DNA from 3 places in the Pseudomonas sp. EL_65y_Pfl2_R95 genome. Region 1 is predicted to be linked to each of the others. Evidence: predicted binding sites of a transcription regulator. Region 1 holds the regulator's gene; each other region holds the start of a gene.
What was found. The regulator FliA, encoded in region 1, starts transcription of late flagellar genes. The targets are predictions, from matches to a motif close to CTAAAGTTTNNNNNNNNNNNGCCGNTAA.
Positions count from the first base shown of each region.

Region 2: AACY09_RS09185 (methyl-accepting chemotaxis protein) is a predicted target of FliA. The motif match lies at 2,889-2,916, and genes of this name have one in related genera.
Region 3: AACY09_RS21095 (methyl-accepting chemotaxis protein) is a predicted target of FliA. The motif match lies at 2,259-2,286, and genes of this name have one in related genera.

Region 1 is NZ_CAXAOV010000001.1:501,611-505,985, reverse strand. It holds gene flhF (flagellar biosynthesis protein FlhF) at 1-976, shown strand, start outside; gene fleN (flagellar synthesis regulator FleN) at 1,090-1,920, shown strand; gene fliA (RNA polymerase sigma factor FliA) at 1,917-2,663, shown strand; gene AACY09_RS02385 (chemotaxis response regulator CheY) at 2,793-3,167, shown strand; gene AACY09_RS02380 (protein phosphatase CheZ) at 3,187-3,975, shown strand; gene AACY09_RS02375 (chemotaxis protein CheA) at 3,988-4,375, shown strand, end outside.
Region 2 is NZ_CAXAOV010000002.1:288,936-293,310, reverse strand. It holds gene AACY09_RS09200 (carboxymuconolactone decarboxylase family protein) at 1-84, opposite strand, end outside; gene AACY09_RS09195 (tellurite resistance TerB family protein) at 276-1,049, shown strand; gene AACY09_RS09190 (GMC family oxidoreductase) at 1,189-2,865, shown strand; gene AACY09_RS09185 (methyl-accepting chemotaxis protein) at 3,001-4,375, shown strand, end outside.
Region 3 is NZ_CAXAOV010000008.1:23,347-27,721, reverse strand. It holds gene AACY09_RS21100 (aldehyde dehydrogenase family protein) at 1-414, shown strand, start outside; gene AACY09_RS21095 (methyl-accepting chemotaxis protein) at 602-2,230, opposite strand; gene AACY09_RS21090 (SLC13 family permease) at 2,559-3,830, opposite strand; gene AACY09_RS21085 (tartrate dehydrogenase) at 4,069-4,375, opposite strand, start outside.

The DNA of each region.
Region 1 (4,375 bases):
GGCCTCAACCCACGCTGCAGCCGCCGCAGTTGAGCAAAGCACTATCGATGCCATGCGTTCTGAGCTCTCGGGGCTGCGTGAGTTGATTGAAGTTCAACTCGGTTCGATCGCCTGGGGGCAAATGCAAACCCGTCGCCCGCAGCAAGCTAACTTGTGGCGGCGCCTGCAGCGCATGGGCCTGCCGGCCGATGTGGCCCGTCCGTTGCTGGAGCGTGTCAGCGAAATTGCCGAGCCGCGTCAAGCCTGGCGCATGTTGTTGGCACACTTGGCGCACTCGATTCAGGTGCCCAAGCAAGAGCCGCTTGAAGAGGGCGGTGTAATCGCTTTGGTGGGTCCTGCTGGCATGGGCAAGACCACCACTATTGCCAAGCTCGCCGCCCGTTACGTACTCAAGTATGGCGCACAGAATGTCGCGCTGGTGAGCCTGGACAGCTACCGCATTGGTGCCCAGGAGCAACTGAAAACCCTGGGTCGCATTCTGAATGTGCCGGTGACCCTTGTTGATCCAAGCCAGTCGCTGACGCAGGTCATTACGCCATTGATGCGCAAACGGGTGGTTTTAATTGATACTGCAGGCCTGCCCGCCAATGATCCGGCACTGCGTATGCAGCTGGAAGCTCTGGCGAGTCGCTCGATTAATGCGAAAAATTACCTGGTTATGGCCGCAACCAGTCAAAATCAGGTACTCAAATCGGCTTACCATAGTTACAAGCGCTGTGGGCTTATGGGCTGTATTCTGACTAAACTGGACGAAGCCGCGAGTATGGGTGAAGTTTTGGGCTTGGCGATCAGTCAACGTTTGCCAGTGGCTTATGTGACCGATGGCCCGCGTATTCCAGATGATTTGCAATTGCCGCGAAGCCACCAGTTGGTGAGTCGCGCGGTAGGCCTTCAAGCGCAGGAAGAGCCAAGTGAAGACACCATGGCTGAAGTCTTTGCCGGCTTTTACCAGCAACCGGCTAAGCGGGCTAGTTGATGCAATACCCGATGATTTTTAGCACAGCCTGTTTACGAACGGCGTGTGTTCATTTTAGTCGGAGCACAATGGATAATGTGCTCCTGACCCGCGTGAGCAAGGAGCGTAATTAAATGGCTGTTCACCCAGTTCAAGTAATCGCTGTCACTGGCGGTAAAGGCGGGGTTGGCAAAACCAACGTGTCAGTCAATTTGGCCATGGCTTTGGCTGAAGAGGGACGGCGCGTGATGTTGATGGATGCCGACTTGGGTCTGGCAAACATCGACGTGCTCCTCGGACTTACCCCTAAGCGTACGCTGGCGGACGTCATCAGTGGCGAATGCGATATGCGTGACGTTGTGATTCAGGGGCCTTGCGGTATCCGTATTGTGCCAGCTGCTTCCGGCACCCAAAGCATGGTGCAACTAACTCCGATGCAGCACGCTGGATTGATTCAGGCGTTCAGCGACATCAGTGAAAACATTGATGTGCTGATTGTTGACACCGCAGCCGGCATCGGCGATTCGGTGGTCAGCTTTGTGCGCGCGGCGCAGGAAGTATTGGTGGTGGTTTGTGATGAGCCCACCTCAATCACTGATGCCTATGCATTAATAAAGCTGTTAAATCGCGACTACGGCATGAATCGTTTTCGGGTGTTGGCCAACATGGCGCATACCCCGCAAGAGGGTCGAAACCTGTTTGCTAAGCTAAGCAAGGTAACGGATCGTTTTCTTGATGTTGCGCTGCAATATGTTGGCACCGTGCCTTATGACGAGTCGGTGCGCAAAGCGGTACAGAAACAGCGTGCAGTTTTTGAAGCATTTCCACGTTCAAAAAGCTCCGTGGCGTTTCGAGCAATTGCCCAGAAGGTCTGCACATGGCCTTTACCCGCCAATCCGCGCGGGCATCTGGAGTTTTTTGTCGAGCGTCTGGTGCAACAACCTGCTACTGACACGCCGGCATGACAGCGGCGTCTGGACTTCGAATGTATAGCAAAGCGCAAGGTAAAGACTTGCAACATCAGCTGATCGAGCGTTATGCGCCACTGGTTAAGCGAATTGCCTATCATCTTTTGGCGCGCTTGCCAGCGAATGTTCAGGTCGATGATTTGATTCAGGCGGGCATGATTGGCTTGCTCGAAGCTTCAAAGAAATACGACGGCGCCAAAGGTGCCAGTTTTGAGACCTTTGCCGGCATTCGCATCCGCGGCTCAATGCTCGACGAGGTGCGAAAGGGCGATTGGGCGCCGCGTTCTGTGCATCGCAATAGCCGCATGGTCAGTGATGCAATTCGATTAATTGAAGCAAAAACCGGTCGTGACGCTAAAGATCACGAAGTTGCGGCCGAACTCCAATTGAGTCTCGAAGATTACTACGGCATTCTTGGCGACACTTTAGGTAGCCGCTTATTCAGTTTTGACGACCTGCTTGAGGACGGTGAAAGCGGCGGCTTGCAGGAAGATGCCAGTCACAGTCAATCCGGGCCTTCACGGGAATTTGAGGAAGAGCGCTTTCAGGCAGCCCTTGCTGATGCAATTGGTAACCTGCCGGAACGTGAGCAGTTGGTCATTTCGTTGTACTACGACGAAGAGCTCAACCTCAAGGAAATCGGCGAAGTGCTGGGGGTAAGTGAGTCTCGGGTTAGCCAGTTGCATAGCCAATGCGCCGCACGTTTGCGTGCGCGTCTAGGTGAATGGCGAGCTAAATAAAATTGTAATCAGATACTGAAAAACCTTGTATAGCAAGGCGCAAGCAGTGCGCGCCGAGCTTACGATTAGGGGTGCATTCAGGATGCTGGGTGCACTGGGGAATGTACGGAGGTCGACTTGGACAAGAACATGAAAATCCTCATCGTTGATGACTTTTCAACGATGCGCCGCATTATTAAAAACCTCCTGCGTGACCTGGGGTTTACGAACACCGCTGAAGCCGATGACGGCACAACCGCATTGCCGATGCTGCAAAGCGGCAGCTTCGATTTTCTGGTGACCGACTGGAACATGCCGGGCATGACCGGTATTGAACTGTTGCGCGCCGTGCGTGCAGATGATCGTCTGAAACAACTGCCGGTACTGATGGTGACTGCCGAAGCCAAACGTGACCAGATCATCGAGGCTGCTCAAGCCGGGGTGAATGGTTACGTGGTGAAGCCATTCACTGCTCAGGTGCTCAAAGAAAAAATCGAGAAGATATTTGAGCGTGTAAACGGCTGATGTCTGCGCTGAGGTTGTTATGGAACACGATGATTCGCAAGTGGGTGACTTTGAGTCGACCCTGAAAAGTAATGCCCACCAGTTGCTTGAAAGCCTTGAGCGCGGCAATTTCAGTGAGGCGGTCCAAGTCATCAATGAGCTTAACAAAGTGCGCGACCGTGGCCTTTACCACGAAGTCGGCAAGCTGACGCGCGAGTTGCACAGTGCGATCGTCAACTTCCAGCTGGACCCGCGCCTGCCTTATGCCACTGAAGCCTCGCAAATTACTGACGCCACCGAACGTCTCAATTATGTGGTGACCATGACCGAAGATGCGGCCAACCGGACCATGGATCTGGTTGAGCAAAGTGCACCTCTGGTTAACGATATCCGCACTGACGCACAAAGTTTGAAGGCCGACTGGGGGCGCTTTATGCGCCGTGAGATGGGCGCTGAAGACTTCCGTGAATTGGCCAAGCGGGTTGAGTTGTTCTTGGCTAACAGCGAGCGCGACAGTGGCAAGTTATCCGGACACCTGAACGATATTTTGTTGGCTCAGGATTACCAGGATTTAACCGGTCAGGTGATCAAGCGTGTGACTCAACTGGTAACTGAAGTTGAGAGCAACCTGCTCAAATTGATGCTGATGGCGACTCAGGTTGACCGCTATGCCGGCATTGAGCATGACCCGGAAACGTTGCGTGCAGAAAAACAACAAGAAAAAAATCCATCTCAGGGTGAAGGTCCGCAGATTCATGCCGATAAGCTTGATGACGTCGCATCTAGTCAAGATGACGTCGACGATCTGTTGTCCAGTCTGGGATTTTAGGAGCACGTCCATATGAGCTTCGGCGCCGATGAAGAAATTCTCCAGGACTTCCTGGTAGAGGCCGGCGAGATACTCGAACAGTTGTCCGAGCAGTTGGTTGAGCTGGAAAGCCGCCCGGATGACATGAATCTGCTCAATGCGATTTTTCGGGGATTTCACACAGTAAAAGGCGGTGCCGGGTTTCTCCAGCTTAATGAGCTGGTGGAGTGCTGCCACATTGCTGAAAACGTCTTCGATATATTACGTAAGGGTGAGCGCCGGGTAGATTCGGAGCTGATGGACGTTGTCCTCGAAGCGCTTGACGCGGTTAACGGCATGTTCAACGACGTGCGTGAAGGTGCCACGCCAACGGCTGCGACGCCTGAGCTGCTGGCGGCCTTGGCCCAACTCGCCGAGCCTA
Region 2 (4,375 bases), on a different contig from region 1:
TTGGTGAACGATGTCGGCGGCATTGGTAGTGCCTGCGATGCTGGCAAGGACACAGGTGGCCAGGGCCATAATTTTGCTGTTCATTTTTCACAATTCCTTTGTTTAATTTAAGCGCAAAGCGCGACCGCACTAACGTCCATGATGCGGTGCGCCATCATACCCCATGCGCAAAACCGGGTTCCAGACTCAGTAGCCATTGCAAACTGGTGCGTACTCTGTCGCTGGTCTATCGTTGATAGCCTCATATCGTGTTTATCAAGGCAATGGAGGCAAAAATGAACACTAGCGGTTTGCTTGAGCAGTTATTGCGCGCTGGTTTGTCTGGGCAAGGAGGTTCCAGCAGGGGCGCGGGCGGCATGGCAGGGGGGCTTGGCGATGCTTTAGGGGGCGCACTTGGCGGCATGCTGGGTGGGTCGAACAACACATCGGTAGGTGCAGGAGGCTTGGGCGGTCTTGGCGGGTTGCTCGGTGGCTTACTGGGCGGTTCCGGGCAGACGGGCCAGACCTCGCAGCCAGGCAGTACCCAAAGTACCAGCCGCGGTGGTTTGAGTATGAGCGCCTTGGCCAGTCTGGGTATGCTGGCTTATCAAGCTTATAGCGCCTGGCAGAAAAATCAGGCGCAAAATCCCCAAGCCTCTGCGCCAGCTGCTGCGATGGCCATGCCGCAAACGGTAGACATGCTCGCGGGGCCTGAGGTTGAAGCACACAGCCACGCAATATTGCGTGCGCTGATTGCAGCATCCAAGGCCGATGGGCGCATGGATGAGCAAGAGAAAACACTGATATACGCAGAAATAGCCAAGCTGACCTCAGACCCTGAGTTGCAAGACTGGTTGGATCAGGAAGTGCGCACGCCTCTGGATGCCACAGCGGTTGCCGGGGCGGCGAATAGCCCAGAAATGGCGGCTGAAATGTATTTGGCCAGTGCCCTGTTGATTGGTAATCAAGAGGGCGGTGAGCGCCAGTATCTGAATGATTTGGCCGCTGCACTGCAGTTGGAGCCTGGCTTGCAGGCGCAGCTTGAGGCGCACGCCAGCCCACAGGGGTGATTGGTCTCTGCCAGCCCTCAGGCAAATGCCAGCCGCACTCTGCGGCTGGCAACCACCCCGACCAATAGATCATTCTGTTAGCCGCCCCGAGCGGTTAGGCTGGGCCGTGAGCGTATAAGAATTAGAAAGTGAGGCGTCGATGCAGCAATTTCTCGAAAGCTATGACTACCTGATCGTCGGGGCAGGGCCTGCAGGGTGCCTGCTGGCTAATCGCTTGTCTGCTGACCCCAGTGTGCACGTTCTGCTGCTTGAAGCGGGCGGGCGAGATAATTACCCATGGATTCATATTCCAGTCGGTTACCTCTATTGCATTGGCAACCCGCGCACGGACTGGTGTTACGACACCGTCGCCGAAGCGGGCCTTAATGGGCGTTCGCTTAAATACCCGCGGGGGCGCGTGCTCGGTGGCAGCTCCTCAATCAATGGCATGATTTATATGCGAGGTCAGCGTCAGGACTACGATGGCTGGGCGGCCGCAGGTAATTCAGGCTGGGCTTGGGATGATGTATTGCCGATCTTCAAACGCAGTGAAAACCATTACGGTGGCGACACTGAGTTGCACGGCGGCAAGGGTGAGTGGCGTGTCGAGCAGCAGCGTTTGAAGTGGGATGTGCTGGAGTCGTTCAGGCAGGCCGCAGCGCAAACCGGCATCGCCAGCATCGAGGATTTCAACGGGGGCGATAACGAGGGCTGCAGTTATTTCCAGGTTAATCAGCGCCGGGGTGTGCGCTGGAATGCCTCAAAAGCATTTCTGCGTGGCATAGAGCAGCGCGCAAACTTGCATATTGCGACGAATGCAGATGTGCAGCGGCTGACGTTGGCCGATGGCCGCGCCCAAGGCTTGAAGGTACAGGTTCAGGGGCGTGAGCAGACGATCAAGGCACGCCGCGAAGTTATCCTGTGTGCTGGTGCCATTGGCTCACCGGCGTTGTTGCAGCGCTCCGGTATTGGCCCGCGTCCGTTATTGGAGCGCCTGGGCATTGCGGTGCAACATGAATTGCCAGGGGTGGGCGAGAACCTGCAAGACCATCTGCAATTACGCCTTATATATAAAGTCAGCGGGGTCAAAACCCTCAATCAAATTGCCTCCAGGCTGTCGGGCAAAATGGCCATGGGCATTGAGTATTTGCTCAACCGCAGCGGCCCGCTCGCAATGGCACCGAGCCAGTTAGGTGCCTTTGCTCGTTCGAATGCCGAGCAAACCAGCGCTAACTTGCAATATCACGTGCAGCCCTTGTCGCTGGAGCGCTTTGGCGAACCCTTGCATGGTTTTCCAGCCTTCACCGCCTCGGTGTGTAACTTGCGACCCTTTAGTCGCGGCAAGGTCGCGATAAACTCGCTCGATAGCAGTGCAATGCCATTGATTCAGCCTAACTATTTGAGCGATGAACGCGACCTGCAAGTCGCTGCCGATGCCATCCGTCTAACCCGCCGAATCGTTGCCGCACCGGGGTTGGCTGCTTTCAAACCGGAAGAATATAAACCAGGGCCGAGTTATCAGACTGACGAGGATCTGTACCGTGCAGCCGCAGAGATTGGCACCACCATCTTTCATCCGGTCGGCACCTGCAAAATGGGCCAAGGCGCAGATGCCGTGGTTGATGCCCAGTTGCGAGTGCATGGGGTTGCGGGCCTGAGAGTCGCGGATGCCTCTATTATGCCAAGCATCGTTTCGGGGAATACCTGCTCGCCCGTGCTGATGATCGCTGAAAAAGCTGCGCAGATGATAATGCAGAGTCACTCAGCAGCTATGGTTAATGAAGTGCTTACAGATTCGCTGGGGCGAAGTGTTCGTGAGCCGGTTAATAGCGGCTAACTTTCTTCAAAAGTGCGAGCTTGCTTTAGATAAGTCGCTTGCGGCCGATAGGGTGAGTCACTAGAGTCGCCTCATAGCCGCACCTTTGTCGCTGCGGGTCTGTATTGAATCAGGTAATTTAAACCGGGGTAAACTGTGAAGAACTGGACTGTTCGGCTGCGCATTATTGCAAGTTTTGCGGTTGTCATTGCCATTTTGCTGTTACTTGCAGTCTATACATATACCCGACTGACGAGTGTCGACGAGGAAGCAAGGTCCGTACAGGGCGACGCGGTACCGGGCCTGTATCAGATATCCAAGATACGCAGCGTTTGGGTCGACCATATGCTGATGACGCAGCAGGGCTTGCTGGTTGCATTGGTGCAACAGAAAAGTACTGAGTTGATTGAGCAAAATGACTACGCAAAAAACTTTGAGACCAGCGAAAAGCAGCTCGACAAAGAAATTGCGCTTTACAAAACCACCGTGTTCGACAGCGATGACCGCGAGCTTCTTGCCGGTTTTGAACAAGACCGGGTCGACTACCTGAAGCTTCATGCCGAGTATAAGGCGTTTTTGAGTCAAGGTCAGTTGGACCAAGCCTCTGAATTGGTCCGTGGGGCGCTTGCCAGCAAATGGCTGCAGGGGCGCGACCAACTCAACCAGTTGGTTGACCTTAACCGCAGTAACGCAGCATTGGCAGTGGATGGAATTTCTGCTTCAGTACATGCGTTGGAAGTGAGTACCGGTATTGCCGTATTGTTGGCTGTGCTGATTGCAGCCATTTGTGGTTTCTTGCTGCTGCGCGCCATTACTACGCCGATCAAAGCGATAGTGCGCACATTGCGGGTGATGGGCGAGGGCGACTTGTCTGTACGCCTTAATTTGCAGCGCAATGATGAATTCAATGCGATTGAAGTCGGCTTCAACGATATGAGTGAGGCATTGAAGGCGCTGGTTACTCAAGCTCAGCGCTCATCTGTGCAGATGACGACGGCCGTGACTGAAATTGCTGCGACCTCCAAGCAGCAACAAGCCACCGTCACTGAAACCGCGGCAACCACCACCGAAATCGGCGCGACGTCGCGCGAAATTACCGCTACGGCGCGCGACTTGGTGCGGACCATGGATGAAGTCTCCGGCACGGCTGAGCATACTTCAGTTCTGGCAGGGTCCGGTCAGCTGGGTTTGACGCGCATGGAAGACACCATGCATCAGGTAATGGGTGCGGCTGATCTGGTTAATGCCAAGCTGGCGATTCTCAATGAAAAGGCCGGCAATATTAATCACGTAGTGACCACCATCGTTAAGTTTGCAGATCAAACTAACTTGTTATCCCTGAACGCGGCGATCGAGGCTGAAAAAGCGGGTGAATATGGCCGTGGGTTTGCGGTGGTAGCGACTGAAGTGCGTCGCCTTGCCGACCAGACCGCCGTGGCGACTTACGACATCGAACAAATGGTTCGTGAAATACAATCCGCTGTTTCTGCCGGGGTCATGGGCATGGACAAGTTCTCGGAAGAGGTGCGTC
Region 3 (4,375 bases), on a different contig from region 1:
GATGATGCGACAGCCAAGGGCGCGACGTTGGTGCAACTGGGCGGCGAGATGGAGCAAGGCAGCAGGCGCATGCCTCTGACGCTGGTGCTCGACGCCAGCGACGACATGCTGCTGATGCAAAACGAAATCTTTGGCCCCATCCTGCCGATCAAAACCTACGCCAACATCAGCGAAGCGATTGATTACATCAATGCGGGCGAGCGTCCGTTGGGTATTTATGTGTTTACCGAAACTGCGGACATCGCCGAGCAGGTGCTGGCGCGCACCGTTTCAGGCGGCGCCTGCGTAAACTCGGCAGCACTGCAAGCGGCCATGCCGTGCCTGCCTTTCGGCGGTATCGGCAAAAGCGGTAGCGGCCGTCACCACGGCTATGAAGGATTCCTCGAGTTCTCCAACCTGCGCTCGATCTTCTAGCGTGGCGAGAATGACCTGGTCGCCGCCATGTTCGCCCCTTACGGCGAATTGGCTGACGCGGTGATTGCGGGTGCTTTAAATCACGGTTGATAAACCGGGCCCTTGCGCAAATGCAGTGATAAAACAGTGCATCTACCAAGGGCTCTTCGAGCATATTGCAACCAAATGGCGATAACCTGCGCGGGGCTCAGACCTTGAACTGCTGGGTCAGCTGGTTTAATCCGGTGGCTAGCGTGGTCAGTTCAGCGGTCGCCAATGCCGTCTGGCTGGCACCTTCCGAGGTTTCGCTGGAAAAGTCGCGGATGCTGACCAGGTTACGGTCGACCTCACGGGAGACTTGGGCTTGTTCTTCTGCCGCCGTGGCAATCATAAAGTTGCGCTCGTTGATCTGAGTCAAAGACTCGGTAATATCGACCAAGGCTTTGCCTGCGCTATGGGCCATCTCGAGGGTTTTCTGCGCCTGTCCACTGGTTAGTGTCATTGCTGAAACCGCGTTGCTGGTACCGGTCTGAATCGAGCCCACCATTTGCTCGATTTCCTGAGTCGATTGCTGGGTGCGATGGGCAAGCGCCCTTACTTCATCCGCCACCACCGCAAAGCCGCGCCCCGCCTCCCCTGCTCTTGCCGCTTCAATCGCCGCATTCAGCGCCAGCAGGTTGGTTTGCTCGGCAATTGCACGGATAACATCCAGCACCTTGCTGATGTCGGTCGCCATCATGGCGAGCGCCTGCACCTCGGTGGAGGTCTCCTCAACATTGCTGACCATCAGGTTAATAGCAGTCACCGTTTCATCTACCTTTGCCCGGCCCGCTACAGCCGCATCGCTCGATTGCGATGTCATCTGTGAGGTCGAGGTTGCATTACTGGCGACCTCCTCAACTGCCGCGCTCATTTCATTCACCGCGGTCGCGGCCATTTCGATCTCATGGCCTTGGCGTTGAATCGTCTCTGCAGCGCTTTCGGTGACGCTGTGCATTTCTTCAGAGGTGGCTGCCAATTGAGTGGATGAGTCGCCAATCATTGATAAGGCATTGCGCAGGTTGGACTGCATCGTGGCCAGCGCCGCGACCAATCGCGCCGCTTCATCTGAGCCATCGACGCTGATGGCCTGACTTAGATCGTTATCCGCAATAGACTCAGCAATCGACAGTGAGTAGCCAATGGGCACGGTCAGGCTGCGGGTGAACAAAAAGGCAAGTATCACCGAGGCAACAAAGCCAATGCCAATCGAAATCCAGACCACCAGCTGGGTTTGAAAATAAACGACATCCGCTTCATCACCCGCCTGCTTGGCTTTTTCCTGATTGATCTCGGTAAGTTTATTCAGTGACGCCTGGACGAGTCTCGCTGAGTCGCGCATCTCACCGCTTGACAGGCTAACCGCACGCTCCAGCTGCCCGGCTGCGATGGTGGCTAGGTATTCATCTTGAATAACCACATAGGCATCGCGTGCTTTGACAAATGCCTCATAAGCCTCGCGCCCCTGTGGGGTGACGATAAAGCTCTGCAGGGATTTAATATCACGTTCTATGCGTGACCTTGCTTGGCGGATGTCATCGAGCGCTTTGGTTTTGCGCTCATCAGGTTCGAGCGGGTTTCTGACCCGGGCATTGTTGCCTCTGATCCCGACAAACTCCCGGTTAAGATCGCTGACCAGTTTGATGCTGTCCAGCACGTTCGTTTCGACATAGGTTTCTGCGTCATTGAGCTTGTCTGCCTGGCGCAAAGACAGCATTCCAATCACAACGATAATCAAACAAAAAAACCCAAAGCTAACAGCAGCGCGCGGCGCCAAATTCAGTTTTCGTAAAATCATCAGAGTATCCTCCTTGGTTGATAACTCGCTATCGCAACCAAGGCGCATAACTTTACGCCGCCAAAAGCCAACTTTCCTCAGACCAAACTAAAGTTGGTGTTCGTGAGCACCCTAGGCTGAGGCTTTCTGATTTACGGGTTAAATGCGGCCGCTTTGCCCCTCCCACCTGCCCAAAAAACCAACACGCTGAAAAGAATCAAACCTGCCAACCGTTGGGTGCGCATTGCCCGATGCTTATAGTGACCATTGAATAAGCACGCCCTCTTTTGTGTTCTTGAACACGCAAGAGGGCAACGAATGCAAACCGAGGAAAATTTCAGATCACTGATCAGCTCGGAAAGAAGGGAAAGAAGATCAGCAGAAGTGGGATCGACACAGCACCTGCCACCAAGATTAATGGCAACCCACATTTTACGTAGTCAAAGAACTTATACCCGCCAGCTGAGAGCACCATTAGGTTCGCAGGCATGCCAATGGGTGTGGCGTAGGCACATGAGCCACCAATCACAATACACATGAGCACGGCCCTGGGGTCTGCCCCGAGGTTGGCCGCAATAGACATGCCAATTGGCACCAAGAGTGCCGTCGTAGCGGTGTTTGACATGAAGTTGGTAAGTGCACAGGAAATGAAAAATACAGTGACCAACAACACAACAGGCGATGCGTTCTCACCCAACATACCGATGATGTAGCTTGCTGTTTCGGCCCCAGCCCCGGTTTTTTCCAGCGCACCGGCTAACGCCAGCGTCCCGCCAAATATGAATATGGTTTGGGTGTCGATAGATTGGTAGGCCTGCTTCTCCGTTAATACGCCGACTAGGACTAAAATCGCCGCACCAATACAAGCGGTGATATGAAGAGGGATACCGATTGCCCCTTCAAAAACCATCCCCAGAATGGTGGCTATCATCACCACCAGCGAAGTGGCTTGTTTCCACTTTGGAACCGTCGAGAAATCGGGTGTTTTTTGCTCCGCCGTTTTGTTGCCACTGCCGTCTGCCTCAGGCAAGAGACGGTAGCCGAAAAATGCAAAATAGATGATTCCACACACCAGCAACGGAAGGCCAATTTTGGCGTACTCAAAAAACGAGAACTCCAACCCAACCTTTTGCAGCGCACTTTGTGCAATTAGATTGCCCGGGGCACCGATAAGTGAAAGGTTGCCGCCCATGGCGGCAGCAAAGACCAGAGGCATCAACAAGCGCGAGCGCGAGAAGCCGGATTTGGCGGCGATACCGATAACAACCGGAATCAATACCGCTGCGGTACCCGTATTAGACAATACCCCGGAGAGCAGCCCGACAATCACCATGACCGCTACAATCAGCTGACGCTCGGTCTTGGCAAACCGGGTGACCAAACCGCCAATATTGTTGGCCATGCCCGTCTGAAACAAAGCGCCGCCAACGATAAACATGGCAACAAACAGGATGACGTTTGTGTTGATGAAGCCGTTGAATGCGCTTTTAGCATCAAGTACACCCGTCAACACAAGACCCAAGCAAACAATGATCGAGGTGAGCGCAAGAGGGATGCGCTCCCAGACGAACATAACGGTGGCGAATAGCAAAAAAAGCAACGTAATTTCTATGTGGCTCATGCAATTCACTCCCTGAGTAGGGAGGCTCCATATATTATTTTTGTTTAGGAATGTCTGTTCGCCACTCAGGGCGGCGAACAGGCGCAGCAATAGAGCGCCGGCTAAAGTATTTCGATGCGTATCTCTTCGCCGGACTCACGGCTTTGCAAAGTCAGTGCAGCGATGGACTGCAATCGGGTTTCACAACGCGAAGAAAAGTACCGACCGGTATGCCGGTACTTTCAGCGTCATGCAGGCGTTAGCGGTTAATGACTTCAAGAACAGCATCAGTCACTTGGCGGGTGGTTGCGGTGCCGCCCAGATCCGGCGTGTGCAGCCCGCTTGCAGTAACATCTTCAATCGCACGCATGAGGTGCTCGCTGGCAGCTTTCTCACCCAGATGCTCAAGCATCATGGCTGCGGTCCAGAAAGTGGCAATTGGGTTAGCCACACCTTTACCCGTGATATCAAATGCCGAGCCATGAATGGGTTCGAACATTGACGGAAAGGTTCGGTCGGGATTGAGGTTAGCGGTAGGTGCAATACCCAGGCTACCGGAGAGCGCT